Martelella endophytica: one gene and its partner. The protein of the gene in region 2 interacts with the protein of the main gene of each other region in a pairwise test. Links are inferred from orthologs where the notes say so. Each region holds a gene or a part of one and is shown on either strand. Other genes may lie near its edges.

What was found.
Region 1: the proteins of ligA (region 2) and leuS interact in binary tests that used the Escherichia coli proteins (3 or more experiments, as listed by UniProt). The link is inferred for Martelella endophytica from one-to-one orthologs.

What each region holds. Positions count from the first base shown.
Region 1 is NZ_CP010803.1:1,064,777-1,075,012, forward strand. The notes cover bases 2,041-5,189. They hold leuS (leucine--tRNA ligase), read left to right. Parts: upstream 2,041-2,352; coding sequence 2,353-4,989; downstream 4,990-5,189. Other genes in these bases: TM49_RS04875 (YggS family pyridoxal phosphate-dependent enzyme), read right to left, coding at 2,041-2,175; lptE (LPS assembly lipoprotein LptE), read left to right, coding at 4,982-5,189. In the rest of the region: TM49_RS04860 (pyrroline-5-carboxylate reductase), read left to right, coding at 1-620; TM49_RS04865 (LysE family translocator), read left to right, coding at 642-1,274; TM49_RS04870 (DUF1413 domain-containing protein), read left to right, coding at 1,276-1,497; more of TM49_RS04875, read right to left, coding at 1,504-2,040; more of lptE, read left to right, coding at 5,190-5,548; holA (DNA polymerase III subunit delta), read left to right, coding at 5,589-6,635; TM49_RS04895 (ParB/RepB/Spo0J family partition protein), read right to left, coding at 6,744-7,622; TM49_RS04900 (ParA family protein), read right to left, coding at 7,642-8,433; 16S rRNA (guanine(527)-N(7))-methyltransferase RsmG, read right to left, coding at 8,446-9,069; tRNA uridine-5-carboxymethylaminomethyl(34) synthesis enzyme MnmG, read right to left, coding at 9,085-10,236.
Region 2 is NZ_CP010803.1:3,935,302-3,945,284, forward strand. The notes cover bases 2,724-5,619. They hold ligA (NAD-dependent DNA ligase LigA), read right to left. Parts: upstream 5,298-5,619; coding sequence 3,150-5,297; downstream 2,724-3,149. Other genes in these bases: TM49_RS18180 (CreA family protein), read right to left, coding at 2,724-3,034; TM49_RS18190 (endonuclease/exonuclease/phosphatase family protein), read right to left, coding at 5,357-5,619. In the rest of the region: TM49_RS18160 (YdeI/OmpD-associated family protein), read left to right, coding at 1-420; TM49_RS18165 (50S ribosomal protein L11 methyltransferase), read right to left, coding at 489-1,373; TM49_RS18170 (SCO family protein), read right to left, coding at 1,423-2,022; TM49_RS18175 (GFA family protein), read right to left, coding at 2,028-2,501; more of TM49_RS18180, read right to left, coding at 2,549-2,723; more of TM49_RS18190, read right to left, coding at 5,620-6,205; TM49_RS18195 (phospholipase D-like domain-containing protein), read right to left, coding at 6,273-7,718; DNA repair protein RecN, read right to left, coding at 7,975-9,639; TM49_RS18205 (outer membrane protein assembly factor BamD), read right to left, coding at 9,663-9,983. UniProt on the Escherichia coli protein: DNA ligase that catalyzes the formation of phosphodiester linkages between 5'-phosphoryl and 3'-hydroxyl groups in double-stranded DNA using NAD as a coenzyme and as the energy source for the reaction.

The DNA of each region.
Region 1 (10,236 bases), 2.9 Mb from region 2 along the record:
GCAGCAACCAGGCGGTCATTGATGAGGCGGATACCGTCTGCCTGGCGCTCCGGCCCCAGGATGCCGAAGCGATCCTTGAGGGGCTCAATTTCGGCACCGCCCGTCACGTCATCAGCTTCATGGCGACCTTCGGCGTCGAGCGCCTGAAGAAACTGGTGGCACCGGCAATGCGGGTGACGCTTGCCACGCCGCTTCCCGCCGTCGCCTTCCATGGCGGCCCGACGCCGATCTTCCCGCCGGATGAGGATGTGGTGGCGATGTTTGCCCCGCTCGGCACGCCGGTCGCTGTCGAGACCGAGGATGAATATCAGGCGCTCTGCGTCGCCACCGCAACGCTCGCCGGCGCCTTTGCCTATTACGAGACCATTTCCGACTGGCTGGAGGCGAAGTCCGTGCCCGCCGACAAGGCGCGTGCCTTCTCCGGCGCCGTGTTCTATGCGCTGGCCGCAACGGCCCGCAACGCGCCGGACGACAGCTTCGCAACGCTGACCGGCCACTCTGCCACCCGCGGTGGCACCAATGAGCAGGTGCTGAAGAACCTGAAGGATGACGGCGCCTATCAGGCGCTGTGGAAGGCTCTTGACGGAATCTGGGATCGGTTCGAAGCTGGCAAATCCTGAACGCGCGCAAAGGAGCGCCGCATGCCCCTAACCGAGCTTGTTCCCACCCTCGGCCTTGCCTGGCTTGCCTATTTCATCGCCGTGGTGAGCCCTGGCCCTGCCACGCTGGCGATTGCCGGCACGGCCATGGCTGGCGATCGCCGGCGGGCCATCGCCCTTGCCAATGGCGTGCTGACCGGCTCGTTCTGCTGGGCGCTTCTTGCCGGCACGGGCATGGCGGCGGTGGTGACGAAGCTGGCTTACGGCCTCGTGGTGCTCAAATGCCTGGGCGGCCTCTATCTCCTCTTCCTTGCCTGGAAGAGCTTCCGCAGCGCGATGCGGACGGAGGTGCTGGAAACCGCCGTTTCCGCATCGGCCAGTCTTGCGACAAACTACCGCCGCGGGCTGCTGATCCATCTCACCAATCCGAAGGCGATCTTCGCGTGGGTGTCGCTGGTTTCCATCGGTCTGCCGGCCGGAGCCGATCCGCAGGTGATCGCGGTCTTCATCGCCGGCGCGCTCGTCATTGGCTTCTTGACCTTCAATGGCCTTGCCGTGCTGTTCTCCTCAAGCCTCGTCGTGCGCGGCTATCGCCGGGCCCGCCGCGGCATCGAGGGCGTCATGGCCGCCTTCTTCGCCTTTGCCGGCTTCAAGCTGCTGACGACGCGTTTCTGACATGCTGGATGAAGACGAAATCGCAAACCGACTGCTGGCGCTCGAGCATGGCGAATTTCACTTTCCGACGCTCTATGGCAAAGGTTGGAACCGCCTCTATATCGGCGACAAGGTGAAGATCGGCCGGGAATTCCTGAATGCCGTGCGCAAGGGCAAATTCCCCGGCATCGAAGACACCGGCCGCAAGAAGGGCGGCGGCCGGGTCTATCTCAAGCGCGGCTGACCGCCATCAGGCCGAGTAGTCTCTTGCGCCGAAGATCGCCGAGCCGACCCGCACGCTGGTCGCACCGAAGGCGACGGCGATTTCATAATCGCCGGACATGCCCATGGAAAGCTTCGGCACGCTGTTTTCGGTGGCAAGCTCCGAGAGCAGCGCGAAGTACGGACCGGGGTTTTCGCCGGCCGGCGGAATGCACATCAGGCCTTCGATCTGAAGGCCGAGCTCCTCGCGGCAGAGCTTCAGGAAGGCCGCCGTCTCGCGCGGGTCGATACCCGCCTTCTGCGGCTCGTTTCCGGTGTTGACCTGGACATAAAGCCGCGGCGCCCTGCCCTGCTTTTCGATCTCCTTGGCCAGCGCGCGGGCGATCTTCTCGCGGTCGACGCTCTCGATGACGTCGAAAAGCTTCACCGCATCTTCGGCCTTGTTGGATTGCAGCGGACCGATGAGATGCAGCTCGATATCGGCCGTCTCCTGCTTCAGCGCCGGCCACTTCTTCTGCGCTTCCTGCACCCGGTTCTCGCCGAACACACGCTGGCCGGCTTCGATCGCAGGACGGATCGCATCGGCCTCGTGGGTCTTGGAAACGGCCACCAGCGTCACCGCCCCTTCGGGCCGTTCAACGGCATGTTCCGCCGCCCGTAACTTGCCCAGAACCTCTTGCAGATTTTCGCTGACACCCATGCACTCGCACCTTCCTCTTTGTTTGCGGCGCCACCATATGGCAAAGGCGCGGCGCACCGCAACGCCGCAAAGCCTTTGCAGCGCCCTTTATCGACCCCGATTTACTTGACGCTGAAGCGCTTTCATGGTGAAGCTCACCGCCAAAATCGATAAAGAAAATGACCGAGTAAAACCGATATGGCCTCCGAACGATACAACCCGCGTAAAGTCGAACCCGAGTGGCAGAAAAAGTGGAACGATGACAACGTCTTCGTGACCGACAATGCCGACCCGCGCGAGACCTACTACGTGCTTGAAATGTTTCCCTATCCTTCGGGGCGCATTCATATCGGCCATGTCCGCAACTATGCCATGGGCGATGTCGTGGCGCGCTACAAGCGGGCGCGCGGCTTCAACGTGCTGCACCCGATGGGCTGGGACGCCTTCGGCATGCCGGCTGAAAACGCGGCGATGCAGAACAAGGTTCATCCCAAGGACTGGACCTACGAAAACATCGCGACGATGCGCAACCAGCTGAAATCCATGGGCCTGTCGCTCGACTGGACCCGCGAATTCGCGACCTGCGATGTCGAATACTACCAGCGCCAGCAGCACCTGTTCCTCGACATGCTGGAAAAGAACCTGGTCTACCGCAAGCAGTCGAAGGTCAACTGGGACCCGGTCGACATGACCGTGCTCGCCAATGAGCAGGTGATCGAAGGCCGCGGCTGGCGTTCCGGCGCTCTGGTTGAACAGCGCGAACTGGTGCAGTGGTTCTTCAAGATCACCGATTTTGCCCAGGACCTGCTGGACGCACTCGACACGCTCGACCACTGGCCGGAAAAGGTCCGGCTGATGCAGAAGAACTGGATCGGCCGCTCCGAAGGCCTGTTGATCCGCTGGGACATCGCCGATGGCGCCGGCAAGGCGGGCGACCAGGAAGAGCTGCAGGTCTATACCACCCGCCCGGACACGATCTTCGGCGCCTCGTTCATGGCGATCTCCGCCGACCATCCGCTGGCGCGCGAAGCCGCCAAGCACGACGACAAGGTTGCCGCCTTCTGCGCGGAAACCCGGCATACCGGCACCTCGCTGGCAGCACTTGAAACAGCGGAAAAGAAGGGCATTGACACCGGCATCCGCGTGCGCCATCCCTTCGACGAGAGCTGGGAGCTGCCGGTCTACGTCGCCAATTTCGTGCTGATGGACTATGGCACGGGCGCGATCTTCGGTTGCCCGGCCGGCGACCAGCGCGACCTCGACTTCGCCCGCAAATACGGCCTGCCCGTCACACCCATTGTGATGCCGAAGGGCGGCGATGCGGCGACCTTCGAAATCGGCGACGAGGCCTATACCGATGACGGCGTGATGATCAATTCGCGCTTCCTCGACGGCATGGGAACGGACGAAGCCTTTGAAACCATTGCCGGCAAGCTGGAAGCCGAGATCGTGCGCGGTGCACCGCGCGGCGAACGCAAGGTCAATTTCCGCCTGCGCGACTGGGGCATTTCCCGCCAGCGCTACTGGGGCTGCCCGATCCCCGTGATCCACTGCGACGACTGCGGCGTGGTGCCCGTGCCGAAGGCCGACCTGCCGGTGAAGCTGCCGGACGACATCGACTTCGAAAAGCCCGGCAACCCGCTCGACCGCCACCCGACCTGGCGCAACGTCGCCTGCCCGCATTGCGGCAAGCCGGCCCGGCGCGAGACCGACACGATGGACACCTTCGTCGACTCGAGCTGGTATTACACCCGCTTCACCGCACCGCACGAGGATGCACCGACCGATCCGGCGATCGCCGACCGCTGGCTGCCCGTCGATCAGTATATCGGCGGCATCGAGCACGCGATCCTGCATCTGCTCTATTCGCGCTTCTTCACCCGGGCGATGAAGGCGACCGGACATGTCAGCCATGACGAGCCGTTCAAGGGCCTGTTTACACAGGGCATGGTGGTGCACGAAACCTATCGCGCCGGCGGCAGCGGTCCGAATGGCCGTTGGGTCTCGCCGACCGAGATCCGCATCGAGGAAAATGACGGGACCCGCAAGGCCTTCCTCATCGACACCGACGAGGAAATCACGATCGGCTCCATCGAAAAGATGTCGAAGTCGAAGAAGAACGTCATCGATCCCGACGATATTCTTTCGACCTATGGTGCTGATACCGCACGCTTTTTCGTTCTCTCCGACAGTCCACCGGATCGCGATGTCGTCTGGACGGAGGCCGGCGTACAAGGCACGTTCCGTTTCGTGCAGCGCATCTGGCGGCTGATTTCCGAGGCCGCCCCTGCGCTCGCCGCTGCCGAGGCAAAGCCCGGAACCGGGGGTAAGGCGCTCGAAATCTCGCGCGCCGCCCACAAGACGCTGAAAGCCGTTGCCGGCGACATCGAGGCACTGGCCTTCAACAAGGCGATCGCGCGCATCTACGAACTCGTCAATGTGCTGGCCGCGCCGCTGACCGAAGCGGCCAAGGGCAAGGCGGATGCCGAGACACTGGGCGCCCTCAAGGAAGCCAGCCTGTTCCTGACCCATTGTTTTGCACCGATGATGCCGCATCTTGCCGAAGAGTGCTGGCAGGTGCTGGGCGGGACGGGTATGCTCGCCATGGCCGCCTGGCCGGCTTACGATGCCGCGCTGACCGCCGATAACGAGATTACCCTGCCGGTGCAGGTGAACGGCAAGAAGCGCGCCGAGCTGACGGTGGCGCGCGATGCCGATCCCGAAAGCATCAAGGCCGCGGTGATGGAACTGGAAGCGGTGGTCCGGGCGCTGGATGGCAAGGCCCCGAAGAAGATCATCGTCGTGCCGCAAAGGATCGTGAACATTGTTGTCTGATCGCCTTTTCCGCGCCGCTCTGCCGGCCGCCGCCCTTGCGGCGGTCCTGGCGCTCTCCTCCTGCCAGGTGCGCCCGCTCTATGGCGGTGTCCAGGGTGCGGCACTGAACGCCAAGATGCACGAGCTCGCCTTCAACACGCCGTCGACGCCCGTGGCGCAGGCCGTGCTGAACGAGCTGATCTTCCTGACCGGCGGCGGCAAGGGCGAAAGCCTCGATCCGAAATATGATGTGAGTGTCACCGCCTATGCCGTGACGACCGATGTTCTGGTGAATGATTCGTCCGACACCGCGGATGCCGGCCGTACGATCGTGACCGCCGACTTCTCCGTGCGTCGCCGCTCCGACAGCAAGCTGCTGGCCTCCGGTCAGCGTCGCGCCACCGCGCTCGTCGATTTCCCCTCGCAGGAGTTCGCCAAGCAGCGGGCAATCCGCGACGCCGAGCGGCGCGCCGCCCGCGAGGTGGCGGAAATCATCAACGCCGATATCGCCATCGCCCTCAACACCGAGCCGCCGGAGGAGCTTCCGCCGGCGCCCGGAACCGATAAGCCGTTGAAATAGCGTCGGTTTCACCGGCGCCCTCCACCAGGGCCGGATCGCGATGACCGAGATAAAGTCCTACCAGTTCGATGCCTTCCTGCGCCAGGATGCCGGCAAATACCGCGCATTCCTGGTCTATGGACCCGATCGCGGCCTGGTCAGCGAGCGCGCCTCGCTGATAGCCAAGGGCACAAGGGTGGCGCTCGACGACCCGTTTTCGGTAATGAAGCTCGATATCGGCGATGTCGATGGCGACGCCGGGCGGATCATGGACGAAATGAACGCCATCGGCCTCTTCGGCGGCGAGCGACTCGTCTGGGTACGCGCGGGCGGCAACGACAAGGTGCTCGCCGACGTGCTGAAAATGCTCGCCGAAACACCCCCGCAAAGCGCCTTTCTCATTATCGAGGCCAGCGAGCTGCGCAAGGGCACCGCCATGCGCAAGGCTGCGGAGGGCGCCCGGAGCATCGCCGCGATCCCCTGTTATGCCGATGACACACGCGCGCTCAACGGTCTCGTCGATGAGGCCCTGGGCAGTGCAAACCTGCGGATCACGCCCCCGGCTCGCCAACTCCTTCTCTCCCTCATCGGCGGCGACCGGCTGGCAACCCGCAACGAGATCGAAAAGCTCGTCCTGTTTGCCCGCGGCCTTGATGTCATCGATGAGGAACATGTTGCCACCGTGATCGGCGACGCTAGCGCCATTTCGGCCGATGATGCGGTGGATGCGGTGCTGGCCGGCGATATTGCCGCACTTCGCCATGCCATGGCCAAGATCGCGCAGTCGAAAACACCGATTTTCCTGATCCTCAACGGCTGCCTGCGGCAGTTTCACATGCTCGACCTGATGCGTGCCGATATCGAAGGCAAGCGTCAGAGCGTGAGCCAGGTGATGCAGAGCCATGGCCGCGGCATTTTCTTCAAGCGCAAACCATTGTTCGAAAAGGCACTTTCGGCCTGGAACGGGGACGCGACCGCGCGTGCGCTGCGAATGCTTTCCGATGCCGTGTTGAAGACCCGGCAATATCCTGCACTCGAGGAAAGTATCGCCATGCAGACGCTTCTGGCGCTGGCGCTGCGCTCCAACAGGGGTGTGATGCGCGGATAGTTCTCGGCAGGGCAGATGCTCAACCGTCGTCTCTATCGGCTATAACCTCTCGCAAGCGCCTGATAAACGAACCAAAAATTGTACCATATCAATTTTCGGTTACATCCTTCAGGGCGTGCGGTCGAGCCTGCGGCAAAGGTCATCGAGCTGGTCGAGCGTGGAATAGGCGATCTTCAGCTGACCGCCTCCGGTCTTGTGATCGATGGTCACCGAAAGACCAAGACGATCGGAGAGCGAGCGTTCCAGTGCCAGCGTATCGGCATCCTTTTCCTTCGCCGGCCGCGATGGCCTGACGCCTTCAATGGCGCGCTGGGCGAGCTTTTCAGCATCGCGAACCGACATGCCCCGCTCGACGACGGTACGTGCCAGCGCCTCCGGATCGGGCGTCGATATCAGCGCGCGCGCATGGCCGGCCGACAGGTCTCCCTGTGCCAGCATGTCGCGCACGCCTTCGGGCAGCTTCAAAAGACGCAGGCTGTTCGCAACGTGGCTTCGGCTCTTGCCGATGATCTCGCCAAGATCGTTCTGCGTATAGCCATGCTCCGCCATCAGCAGTTCGTAGCCATTGGCTTCTTCCAACGGATTGAGATCGGCGCGCTGGACATTCTCGACGATCGCGATTTCCAGCGCAGTGCGGTCGTCGACGTCGCGGATCAGTACCGGCACTTCCGAAAGCCCGGCAAGCTGCGCAGCGCGCCAGCGGCGCTCGCCCGCGATGATCTCGAAGCGCTGATCGCCGATCGTGCGCACCACCACCGGCTGGACAATGCCATGCTGGCGGATGGACGCAGCGAGATCGCGCAGATCCTCTTCCTCGAAATGGCGGCGCGGATTGCGGGGATTGCGGCTGATGAATTCGATCGGCACGCGCCGATCGGCAGCCATGACGGGGCTTGCTACGGCTTCCTCAGGAGTGGCCTTGTCAATATCACCGATCAGGGCCGCGAGGCCGCGGCCGAGGCGCCGTTTGGATGTGTCTTCACTCATGTCATGCACCACCTTGGAATCACGCTGCCGCTAAGGCCCGCTCGCGCTGGATGATCTCGGAGGCGAGCTGGATATAGGCCTGGCTGCCCTGGCACTTGAGATCATACAGAATGACCGGCTTGCCGAAGGACGGTGCCTCCGAAACCCGAACATTGCGCGGGATCAGCGTCTTGTAGACCTTGTCGCCCATATATTCGCGCACATCCGAAACCACCTGCTGGGCAAGATTGTTGCGGGAATCATACATGGTCAGCACCACACCCTGGATTTCGAGGCGCGGATTGATGGTGCTGCGAACCTCCTTGACCGTGTCGAGAAGCTGGCCGAGCCCCTCAAGCGCAAAAAACTCGCACTGCAGCGGCACCAGGATCGCCTGGGCGGCGCCCATCGCATTCATCGTCAACAGGTTGAAGGATGGCGGGCAGTCGCAGAAGACGTACCGGTATTCGCCGACTTCCGGCTGCTGCAAGGCATCGCGCAGCTTGAAGACGCGGCGGGGATCGGAGGCGATTTCAAGCTCGAAGCCGAGAAGATCGAGCGTCGACGGAACGATATCGAGATTGGGCACGGCCGTATGGACCGCGGCCTCCTGCACCGTCTTTTCCCCGACAAGAACATCATAGGCGGAATGCACGCGCTGATCGCGCTCTATACCGAGGCCGGTCGATGCATTGCCCTGCGGGTCGAGGTCGATGATCAGCACCTTTTCGCCGATCGCCGCCAATGCTGTCGCGAGATTGATGGCCGTTGTGGTCTTTCCGACGCCGCCCTTCTGGTTGGCGACCGTGATGATACGCGTTTTGTTAACCATGATACGATCCGGTTACGGTGCTTTTCGACGCGCGAGGCCGGATATTTCGAGGATCACGGAGCCGGGCTCGACCTTGCTGTCATGTTTTACCAGATCGAACGACCAAAGGTCACGCGCTTTGTCGATCTCCTGCTGATAATCCCGACCCTTGTGGAAAAAGGCGGTGAAATCAGCGCGTTTTGCAAACCACGGTTCAGCGTAGGTGAACAGCAGATCGAGCGCTGCGAGCGCCCTTGCCGACATCACCTCAGCGTCCGCAATAGCGTCCAGCGCCGATTCGGCGCGCAGGGCATGGACGCTGGCGCGCGCGCCCGTCTCGCGGATGGCGGTGCGCAGAAACGATGCCTTCTTGTTGTTGCTCTCGACCAGATGCACCCAGCCTTCGCCGATCTCCGCCAGGAAGATTGCGGTGACGATGCCGGGAAAACCGCCGCCACTGCCCAGATCGACCCAGGTTTTCGATCCCGGGGCGCACTGGAAAATCTGGGCGCTGTCGGCGATATGCCGATCCCACATCTGCTGGCGGGTCGAGGGCGCGACGAGATTGATCGATCTAGCCCACTTCTCGAAATGGCTGACGAAGGTCTCGAGGCGATCCTGTGTTTCACGTGAAACAGTCTGACCGTTGATCTTCATGGAAGCACTCCGATATCAGGCTGCGCGCAGCCGCACGAGCAGCAGAGACAGCGCCGCAGGCGTCATGCCATCGACGCGAGCCGCATGGGCGATCGTCGCCGGCCGCGCCGCAGCAAGCTTGCCCTTCAGCTCATTGGAAAGACCGGGCAAGCCGCTGTAGTCGAAATCACCGGGGATCGCCCTCCCCTCGTCGCGCTGCACCTGGGCAATATCTATCGCCTGCCGATCCATATAGACCGCATAGGCGGCCTCGATCTCGACCGCCGCGCGCACCCTGGTATCGATGGCAGCAAGCTCCGGCCAGACAGCCGAAAGCAACGACAAGTCCATTTCCGGATAGGCGAGAAGATCATAGGCAGAGCGCCGCTGGCCATCCTGATTGAGCTTCAGCCCATAGGCCCTCGCCTCGTTCGGCGTCAGGGACCGGGACCGCAACATTGCCCGCGTCTCATCAAGCGTGTTGGCGAATGCGGTAAATTTCCGCCGTCGCTCTTCCGAAGCCACACCCAGTTCCAGGGAAAGCGGTGTCAGCCGTTCATCCGCATTGTCGGCACGCAGCGTCAACCGGTATTCGGCGCGCGACGTGAACATGCGGTAGGGCTCGGCGACGCCACGCGTGGTAAGGTCGTCGATCATCACACCGATATAGGAGGTGGTGCGCGAGAACACGGTCGGAGCCGAACCGCCGGCCAAGCGTGCCGCATTAAGCCCGGCAACCAATCCCTGCGCGCCCGCCTCCTCATAACCGGTCGTGCCATTGATCTGGCCGGCCAGGAACAGGCCACCCAGCTTCTTCAGCTCGAGCGAAGCGGAAAGCTCACGCGGATCAACGTGGTCATATTCAATCGCATAGCCAGGCTGCAGGATCGTGACCCTTTCCAGACCTGGGATGGCGTGGATGAAGGCGTCCTGAACCTCTTCCGGAAGCGACGTGGAAATGCCATTCGGATAGACGGTATGGTCGTCCAAACCCTCCGGCTCGAGGAAGATCTGATGACCATCGCGATCGCCAAAGCGCATGATCTTGTCTTCAACCGAGGGACAGTAGCGCGGCCCCACGCCCTCGATCTGGCCGGAATACATCGCGGAAAGACCGATGTTGCGGCGAATGATCTCATGGACCTCCGGCGTCGTACGGGTGATGCCGCAGTCAATCTGAGGGTTGCG
Region 2 (9,983 bases):
ATCGCAGCCATCGCCTGGGGATGGATCGATGGTCGCAAGAACGCGCTCGACGACCACTCATACCTTCAGCGCCTCACCCCCCGTAGAAGAAAGTCCAACTGGTCCCAGAAAAACAGGGAGCACGCCGAGACCCTCATCGCAGACGGCAAGATGTCGGCCTTTGGCCTCAGCCAGGTCGAAGAAGCCAAGGCGGATGGTCGCTGGGACGCAGCCTATTCAGGCCAGGCCGATATGGTCATTCCGCAAGACTTTCTGGACGCTCTCGAAGCGCATCCCAAAGCAAAAGCGTTCTTCGCGACGCTCGGCAGGGGCAACCGATTCCCGATCTACTACAGGCTCACGACAGCCAAGAAGCCCGAAACGCGCTCGAGACGGATGCAGAAGATATTAGAGCAACTGAACCGTGGCGAACCGCTCTAGATCGGCTCGCGGATTGTCGGCTTTCATTTTCGTGTAAAGAACCCGAAGCTGCTCTCGCGCGCCTAAACTCAGCCTTTCAGCAGCAGCGTCACCCAGCCGTCGCGCCAGTAGGTGCGCACATGGCGAAGGCCGACGGTATTGTAGGCCGAGAGCACTTTCCAACGCTGCTCGGCGAGAATGCCCGAGAGGATGACCGAGCCTCCGAGGGCCAGATGCTGCGAAAGCCCGGGCGCGAGCTTCATCAGCGGCCGGGCGAGAATGTTGGCGATGATCAGATCAAAGGGGGCGGCCCGTGCAAAGGCCGCGTGGTGAAACCCAGGCGCCGTCGCAAAATCGACGCCGGAGACGATGCCGTTCAGCCGCGCATTGGCGCGGGCGACGCGGACGGCGACGGGGTCGACATCGGTCGCCAGCACCGGGATCGGCGCCAGCATGCGCACGGCCATTGCCAGAACACCCGTGCCGGTCCCGAGGTCAAGCGCGTTCTGCGGCCGCTCCGCCTTCAGCACCGTATCGATCATTTCCAGGCAACCGATCGTGGTGCCGTGATGGCCGGTGCCAAAGGCTTGGCCGGCGTCGATCTCGATTGCGAGGTCGCCCGGCCGCACATGGTGACGGTCATGGCTGCCATGGACGAGGAAACGTCCGGCACGCACCGGCTTCAGGCCCTCGAGCGATTTCGCGATCCAGTCGATATCGGGAATGTCTTCACGTTCCACCGGGGGATGGTCGCTGCCGAACAGGCGCTCCAGCACGGACGCAAATATCTCCGCCAGCGCCGCAACCTCCGAAGCATCCTCGAGATAGACCGAGGCCTCCCAGATGTTCGCCTTCTCGTCGATCTCCATCGTTGCGAGCGCATAGGGCTCCTCGCCGAGGGCGGCGGAAAGGCCATCGAGCACCTGCCCTGCCCCGGTTTCATCGGTGGTGACGTAAAGTCTGAGCTGGCTCACGGCGGCGGTCTCTTTCTGGTGGTTCATTCGGTCGGCCTGCGGCAGAAGCTCAGCCCTTCAGCAGGTTCTCGAGCTTCTTTCGGGCGACCTCGGGGTCTTCGTCATAGGCGATGGTGCCGTCCAGCACACCACCGTCATCGAGCATGAACACGGCAGCGTTGTGGTTCATCGTGTAATCGCCGTCCGGGTCGTTCGGATCGAGCGGCACCTTTTCATAGTAGATACCGAAGCCATCGACCATCTTCAGCACCTTTTCCGGATCGCCGGAGACGCCGACAATGCGATCGGTGACGTTGGAGAGGTAGCGATGCATGATTTCGGGCGTGTCGCGTTCGGGATCGACGGTGATCCAGTAGGCGTCAAACTTGTCGCCGTCGGGGTCGACCTCGTGCAGAAGCCCGTTCAGCTCGTAGAGCGTCGTCGGGCAGACTTCCGGGCAATGGGTGAAGCCGAAGAACAGCAGCGTCGGCTTTTCGCGGAAGGCGGCTTCGGTGATCTCTGCGCCGTTGCTGTCGGTCAGCGCGAATTTCGGCCCGAAGGGAACGTTCATCATCTTTTCGTTGGTGCGGCCGATCTCGTAGACCAGCCAGGCAATCATGGCGCAGATGATGACGACAGCAGCCCAGAGCACCCGTCGGAAAGTCTTCATGCCGTTCATTCCTCAAGCAAACCGTGCCGGCGGTGCCATTCCTCGATCGAAAGTTCGGGATAGCCGCCGAAGTGGACATGGCCGGGCCCCTCCGGCACCTGCACCCATTCGGCCTTGGAATCAAGCATGATGTGGACGATTTCGGGCGGCGTCGGCAAAGGCGTGTCGACCGCGGAGGCCATCGGATGCACCAGTTCCGGCCAGCGCGGGTCATAAAGATAGAGCGAGGTGCCGCATTCGCCGCAGAAATGCCGTTCGCCCTCGGAATGGCCGTGCGCCATGCGCGCATGATAGAAACGCTTGTATTCGGCGCCCTCGATCTCAAGCGTGGCCGAATCGGCACCGAGATTAATGGCATAGCCACCGCCACCACCGGTCTTGCGGCAGATGCTGCAGTAGCAGCGCATATAGGGATAGGGGGTGCGGCTTTCGACCGAATAGCGGACCTTGCCGCACTGGCAGCTTGCCTCGAGTTTCATGGCGCTCTCCCGGGTGTCACTTGCGCTTTGCGACCGAACGAAGCGAACTAGTTCGGCGCCCCGTTTTCCCACACCACGTCCTGACCGTAAAGCGGCACGGTCGAAAGCGACATCTTGGCCGAGCCCTCCACCACCTCCCGCGTGTGGGCAAGATAGACCAGCGTCTGATTTTCGCTGTCATAGATCCGGTTGATCACAAGCTGCTTGAAGATCAGCGAACGACCGGCCTTGAACACTTCCTCGCCACCCTTGTCGAGCGCGATGTCGCCGATCCGGATCGGTCCGGTCTGGCGGCAGGCGATCGAGGAATTCGACGGATCCTCGAACCAGTTGCCGTTCGAAAGCCTGTCGATGATCGAGCGGTCGAAATAGGCGATATGGCAGGTCACGCCATCAACCTCCGGATCCTGCAACGCCTCGACGATGATGTCGTTGCCGACCCAGTCGACCCCAACCTCGCCAACCTCGGCGGCCGAAGCGGCAGAGGTCAGGGCTGCCAGACCGGCCACCAGTGAAATCAAAAATCCGCGCATCCCAAATCTCCCGTAGAACTGGTTTTGAAGATAGGAAGGCGCGGTAGTGTTACAAGCGGTTGACGCGCAAAGCTGCGGGAGAAACACTCAGATCGGTTCGGAAAAATCAGTTCGCCTACGCCCCGATGAGCGCTAGCCACTCATCCTCGTCCATCGTCTGAACGCCCAGCTCTTCCGCCTTCTTCAGCTTGGAGCCTGCGCCAGGGCCGGCGACGACGATGTCGGTCTTCTTCGAGACAGAGCCCGAGACCTTGGCGCCGAGGCTTTCGGCCTTGGCCTTGGCCTCGTCACGGGTCATCTTTTCGAGCGTGCCGGTAAACACCACCGTCTTGCCCGCGACGGGGCTGGAAAGATCGACACGCTGCTGGTCGTCCTCCGGCGTCACCTCCTGCAGCAACCGGGCGATGACATCTGTGTTGTTTTCCTCGGCATAGAATTCGACGATGGCGCGGGCGACGACGGCGCCGATGCCGTCGATATTGTTGAGGTCGTCCCAGGCATCCCCCTCGCCTGCCGCCGCCTCCCGCATCGCCTTCTCGAAGGCGCTGTAGGAGCCATAGGAGCGGGCGAGCAGCTTTGCCGTCGTCTCACCGACATGGCGGATGCCGAGCGCGAAGATGAAGCGGTTGAGCGCGATACTCCGGCGCTCGTTGATCGACTGGAACAGGTTGGCGACCGAGGTCTTGCCCCAGCCGTTGAAATTCTCGAGCTTCGTCAGCGTATCGCCCTGCCGGCGCTCCAGCGTGAAGATATCGGGCGCGGTGCGGATCGAAAGCGCCTCGTCCTCATGCTCGAAGAAGAAGTCTACCTGCTTGGTGCCAAGCCCTTCGATATCGAAGGCATTGCGCGAGACGAAATGCTTCAGGTGCTCGACCGCCTGCGCCCGGCAGGAGAAACCCGCCGTGCAGCGGCGCACCGCATCGAGCTTGCCGGTTTTCTCGTTGATCTCGCGAACCGCATGGGCACCGCACACCGGGCAGTGATCCGGAAACACATAGGCAACGGCATCTTCCGGCCGCTTGTCCGGCACGATATCGACGATCTGCGGAATGACGTCCCCGGCGCGCTGGACGACCACGTAGTCGCCGACACGGATATCGCGGCCCTCGCGGATCGGCTCGCCGTTCGAGCCCTTGCCGGCGATATAGTCCTCGTTGTGCAGCGTCGCATTGGTGACGACGACCCCGCCAACGGTGATCGGTTCGAGCCGTGCCACCGGTGTCAGCGCTCCGGTGCGGCCAACCTGGATGTCGATCGCCGTCAACCGCGTGATCGCCTGCTCGGCCGGAAACTTGTGCGCCGTCGCCCAGCGCGGCGAGCGCGAGCGAAAGCCGAGGCGGGCCTGCAGGTCCAGCCGGTCGACCTTGTAGACGACGCCGTCGATATCATAGTCGAGATCGCCGCGCTGAACGCCGATCTCGCGATAGTGGTCCAGCAACGCTTCGGTCGAGGACAGCCGTTTCATCAGCGGATTGACCGGAAAGCCCCACGCCTCGAAGGTCTTCACCATGCCCATCTGGGAATCGGCCGGCATTTCCGACATTTCGCCCCAGGCATAGGCGAAGAATTTCAGACGGCGCTTCGCCGTCACCTGCGGGTCGAGCTGACGCAGCGAGCCCGACGCGGTGTTGCGCGGGTTCACATAGGTCTGCTTGCCCTCTTCGGCGAGCGCGGCGTTCAGCGCCGCGAAATCGCTCTTCGCCATATAGATCTCGCCGCGAACCTCGACGATCGCCGGCGCGTCCTTCGGCAGGCGATTCGGGATTTCGGATATGGTGCGGACATTCGCCGTCACGTTTTCGCCGGTAGCCCCATCGCCGCGGGTGGCGCCGGAAACCAGCACGCCGTCCTCATAGCGCAGCGACATCGACAGCCCGTCGATCTTCGGCTCTGCCGTAAAGGCGATCGAGCCATCCGGCATCTGTCCCAGGAAGCGATAGACCGAGCCGATGAAATCCTGCACGTCCTCATCGGAAAACACGTTGCCGAGCGACAGCATCGGCACGCTGTGGGTAACCGGGGCAAAGGCCTCGGACGGCGCCGAGCCGACGCGACGCGACGGCGTATCGGCACGAATGAGGTCGGGGAACCGCGCCTCGATCTCGTCATTGCGGCGCTTCAGCGCGTCATATTCTGCGTCGGTGATCTCCGGCGCGTCCTTGCCGTGATAGGCCTCGTCATGGCGCGCGATCTCGGCCGCGAGCGCGGCAAGCGCGGCTTCCGCCTCTTCCCGGGTCAGCGCATCGACCGCTTTCTTCGCCATGGCACACTCCTTCGCGACGTTTCCGCTGAATTAGAGCACCGGACAGGGTGCGGGCAAGCTCAAAGCGGCGCGCGTGCCGCTTCGCCATCGCCGGCGCGGTCCTCGCCGCGCAAAACGGCGGTATCGAGCAGCGCCGTCAGCGGCAGATGGTCCGAAGCGACGCGGGCCAGCGGCGAATCATGCGCGGCGAGATCGAGCACCAAGCCGTCGCGGTTGGAAATGATTCGGTCGAGCGCCAGCACCGGCCAGCGCGCCGGAAAGCTTGCCCTCGGCGGCGGCAGTTCGCCGAAGGCGGCTTCGAAGCGCTTCAGCGCCGAGCCATCGCCAAGCCGCCACTCGTTCATGTCGCCCATGATCAGCGAGGCCGCCTCGTCGCGATTGCCGAGGAGACCGAGAATATGATCCGCCTGCTGCCGGCGCGAGACCCTGAGCAGGCCGAGATGCACGGCAACGACCCGCAGCAAGCTCCCGTTGTTCAGCGCAATCTCGGTGAGCAACGCCCCGCGCGGCTCAAGCCCCGGCAGTTTCTCGCGGCGAATGTCTCTGATCGCGCCATCGCGAAACAGCAGCACGTTTCCGTGCCAGCCATGCGCGCGTACACTTGCCTCAGCCGGCACGGCGATCAGCCCGGTTTCCTGTTCGATCCGCTTCAGGTCGAGCAGGCCGGTGCGTTCGCCGAATCGGGTATCGGCTTCCTGCAGCGCGATCAGGTCGGCGCCGATCTCGCGGATCACCTCGAAGGTCCGGTCGGGATCGAGCTTGCCGTCGACGCCGACGCATTTGTGCACGTTATAGGTCGCGACCCTCAGGCCTTCGCCCTGCAACGGCACGGCCTCTTCCGGCCGTTTCCCGTTTTCGCGGATCGAACGCATAACGGCATTTGCAAGCGGCGATTTCAAAGGTTTCATGACGGCGAGGCATTCCCATTCAGCGTCGGTGACCGGCCTTTACATTCGACAACCAATATGGCGCTTTTCAGAGATAGGGCAATCCCAGCCAGAGGATGCGGTCGCGCAAACGCCAGACAAACGGTCGGGCCGCCAGAGCCTCCAGCGTGATCCGCTCCGAATTCGTCAGCGCGCCACCGATACGGGTTTCGAGATCATTGGCGAAGTCGGCATCAAAGACTTCCATGTCGGTCTCGAAGTTCAGCCTGAGCGAGCGGGCGTCCATGTTCGAGGAGCCGAGATAGGACCACTTTCCGTCGATCGTCATCAGCTTGGAGTGGTTGAACGGGCCGCGATCGCGCCAGATGCGGGTGCCGTCGCGGATAATCTCCGCAAACTGTGCCGTCATCGCATAGTCGACCAGAGCCAGGTTGTTGGCGCCGGGCACGACGATGTCGACCTTGACGCCGCGCCGCGAGGCGGTGGCGAGCGCGGAGACGAGATCGCGGTCGGGCAGGAAATAGGGCGACATGATCATCACCCGTTCTTCCGCGACTGAAAGCGCGCCGATGATCATGCTGTTATTGTTGCCGAGATTGCGATCGGGACCGGATGGCACGATGCGGGCGACCACGCCATCGGGGCTCGCCATCTTGTCGTCGAACTGCCAGGCGGGGCCTTCAAGCGCCTCGCCGGTTTCGAAATACCAGTCGGTGGCGGCAACCGAGAGATAGTCGGCGACGGCCGGGCCGTGCAGCTCGAAATGCGTGTCATGGGCGGCGTCCTTGCCGGTGAACGCCTCGCGGATGTTCATGCCGCCGGCAAAGGCCGTGTCGCCGTCGATCACCATGATCTTGCGGTGGGTACGCAGGTTGGCATAGGGCAGCCGCATGCGCAGCAGAACCGCGCCGTTGAAGGTGGCGACGCGCACGCCCTTGTCCCGCAAAAGCCCGGTGATGCGCGGGCGCGAATAGCGCGCGCCGATGGAATCGATCAGGATCCGGACCTCGACCCCACGCTGAACAGCGGCCGCAAGGCTGTCGACGAAGCGACGGCCGATCGAATCGGCGTCGAAGATATAAGTCTCCATCAGGATCGAATGTTCGGCGCGGTCGATGGCTTCGAGCATCGCCGCATAGGCATCATCACCGGTGGTCAGCAGCCTGACCGTGTTGCCGGCCGTCGCCGGCGTGCCGGCAACGCTGTTGCCGAGGTTCCAGAGCGCCGCCATGCGCGGACCGAAGGCTTCTGCGATTGCCTCCCGGCTCACCAGGTGCAGCTTCTCCTCGCGTGCTACCGCGTCATAGAGCCCGGTGCGCCGGTCGCGCACCGAGGCGCGGCGCATGCGGTTGATACCGGCCACCGCATAGATCAGCGCTCCGAGGATCGGCGACAGCATGATGACGCCGACCCAGCCGATGGCAGCGCGGACCTCGTCCTTGGTCATCGTCGCATGAATGGCGGCGGTCGCGCCGAACAGGAAGGATATGACCGCCAGAATATGCGGCCAGTAATGCTGCAGAAAGCCTTCCATCGGCGTACGTCCCCTTCGTCGCTATGCCACCGCAATGGAGGCGGTTCGTGGCCGAGGCCTCCGCTCCTCTTGTCTCCCACCTAGGGGAGGGAAATGCCCCGACAGGGGCAGAGAGGGTGAACCCTTTCGGCAATTTCGGCGTTCGCGGCCTGTGCCCCTACCCCTCTCTGTCGCATTGGCGACATCTCCCCCGCAAGGAGGGATATCGACGGGAGCAAGTCCGCATTTGTCTTCATCCTATATCAGCAAAACCCAATCAACCATCGCCGGCAAGCAGCTTGGCCGCAGCAGCGCGCGCTTCGGCGGTCACGCTTGCCCCCGCCAGCATGCGGGCAATCTCCTCCTGCCGCTCCTCGGGACCGATGACGGCGACGCGGGTGCTGACCATGTCCTTGCTGCCGGCCTTGGAAATGAGGAAATGTCCGCCGGCGCGGGCGGCGACCTGCGGGGCGTGGGTGACCGAGAGCACCTGCACATTTTCGGCGAGCCGTTTCAGTCGCTGGCCGATCGCATCCGCAACCGCGCCACCGACACCGGTGTCGATCTCGTCGAAGACCAGCGTCGGCGCCGAGCCCTTGTCGGCAAGTGCCACCTTCAGCGCCAGCAGGAAGCGCGACAGCTCGCCGCCTGACGCGACCTTCATGATCGGCCCCGGCCGCGTGCCCGGATTGGTCTGAACCTCGAAGGACACCGTGTCGATGCCGTCAGCGGTGGCATCCTGCGGGTCGCTGGCGACAACGGCGGCGAAGCGGGCGCGCTCGAGCTTCAGCGCCGGCAATTCGGCCTGCACCGCCTCGCCAAGCTGGGTTGCCGTCTCCTGACGCTTGACCGACAGCCTGCCCGCGGCCTCGCCGTAGGCCTTTTCCGCCGCCTCGGCTTCGGCCGCAAGGGCGGCGAGCCGGCTCTCGCCAGCATCGAGTTCGTCAAGATCGGCCACCATGCGGGCGGCAAGCGCCGGCAATTCGGTCACAGGCACGTTGAACTTTCGGGCAGCACCCCGGATCGCAAACAGCCGCTCCTCGACGCGCTCCAGTTCCTTCGGATCGAAGGCGGCACGGTCAAGCGCCGCCTCGACCTCCATCTGCGCCGACGACAGCTTGTCGAGCGCATCGTCGAGCAGTTCGACGGAGCTTTCCAGGAGACCGGGAGCCTCATGCGACTTGCGCTCCAGCCGACGCACCAGCGAGGCGATCATCGGCACGGGAGACGCATTACCACTCAGGAATTCCAGCGCTTCGGAAATATCGCTCGCAACCCGCTCGGACTTCATCATCGTTGCCCGGCGCTCGGCGAGCTCGTCCTCCTCGCCGTCGACCGGCGAAAGCGTCTGCAGTTCTTCCACGGAGGCACGCAGGTACTCGGCCTCGCGCATGGCTTCCTCGATATGAGCGCGATGCTTCTTCAGACGGCGCTCGGCATCTTTCCAGACGCGGTGAAGCTCGCCGACCGTTTCGACATCCGGCACGAGCCCGCCGAAGGCATCAAGCAACCGGCGGTGGCCATCGGCCTCGATCAGCGCCCGCTCGTCGTGCTGGCCATGGAACTCGACAAGCATACGCCCCGCCTGGCGCATCAGCTGGACACTGACGGACTGGTCGTTGATGAAGGCACGAGTGCGGCCGTCGGCAGTCTGCATCCGCCGGAAGATCAGATCGCCCTCGTCATCTAGGTCGTTCTCGCGCAGAAACGCACGCACCGGATGTCCCATGGCGACATCGAAGACGGCAATCACCGATCCCTGGTCCTGGCCGTGACGCACGAGAGCGCCATCACCGCGGGCGCCGAGCGCCAGCGACAGGCTGTCGAGCAGGATGGATTTGCCGGCGCCGGTCTCGCCCGTCAGCACGGAGAGACCTTCGCCGAGATGCAGTTCCAGCCGCTCGATCAGGACAATGTCACGAATGGAAAGCTGAACAAGCATGTTGTTGTTCGCGCCTTGGGGGCTCAGCTCGGTTTGGCGCTCGAAACGTCAGAACCGCGGCCGGCCGATTTCGGCTGGAGCCCCTGTTTGTTCAAGAGATCGTAGGCACGCTGGTACCACGGGCTGTCGGGGTAGTTATGCCCCAGCACCCACGCCGCATTCTGCGCCTCGGAGACGATGCCCATCGCATAATAGGCCTCGACCAGACGTTCGAGTGCTTCCTCGATCTGGTTGGTATCGGAATAGTCGTCGACGACGGTGTCGAATCGCGAAATGGCGGCGACATAGTCCTTGCGCTCGAGATAGTAGCGGCCGATCTGCATGTTCTTGCCGGCGAGCTGGTC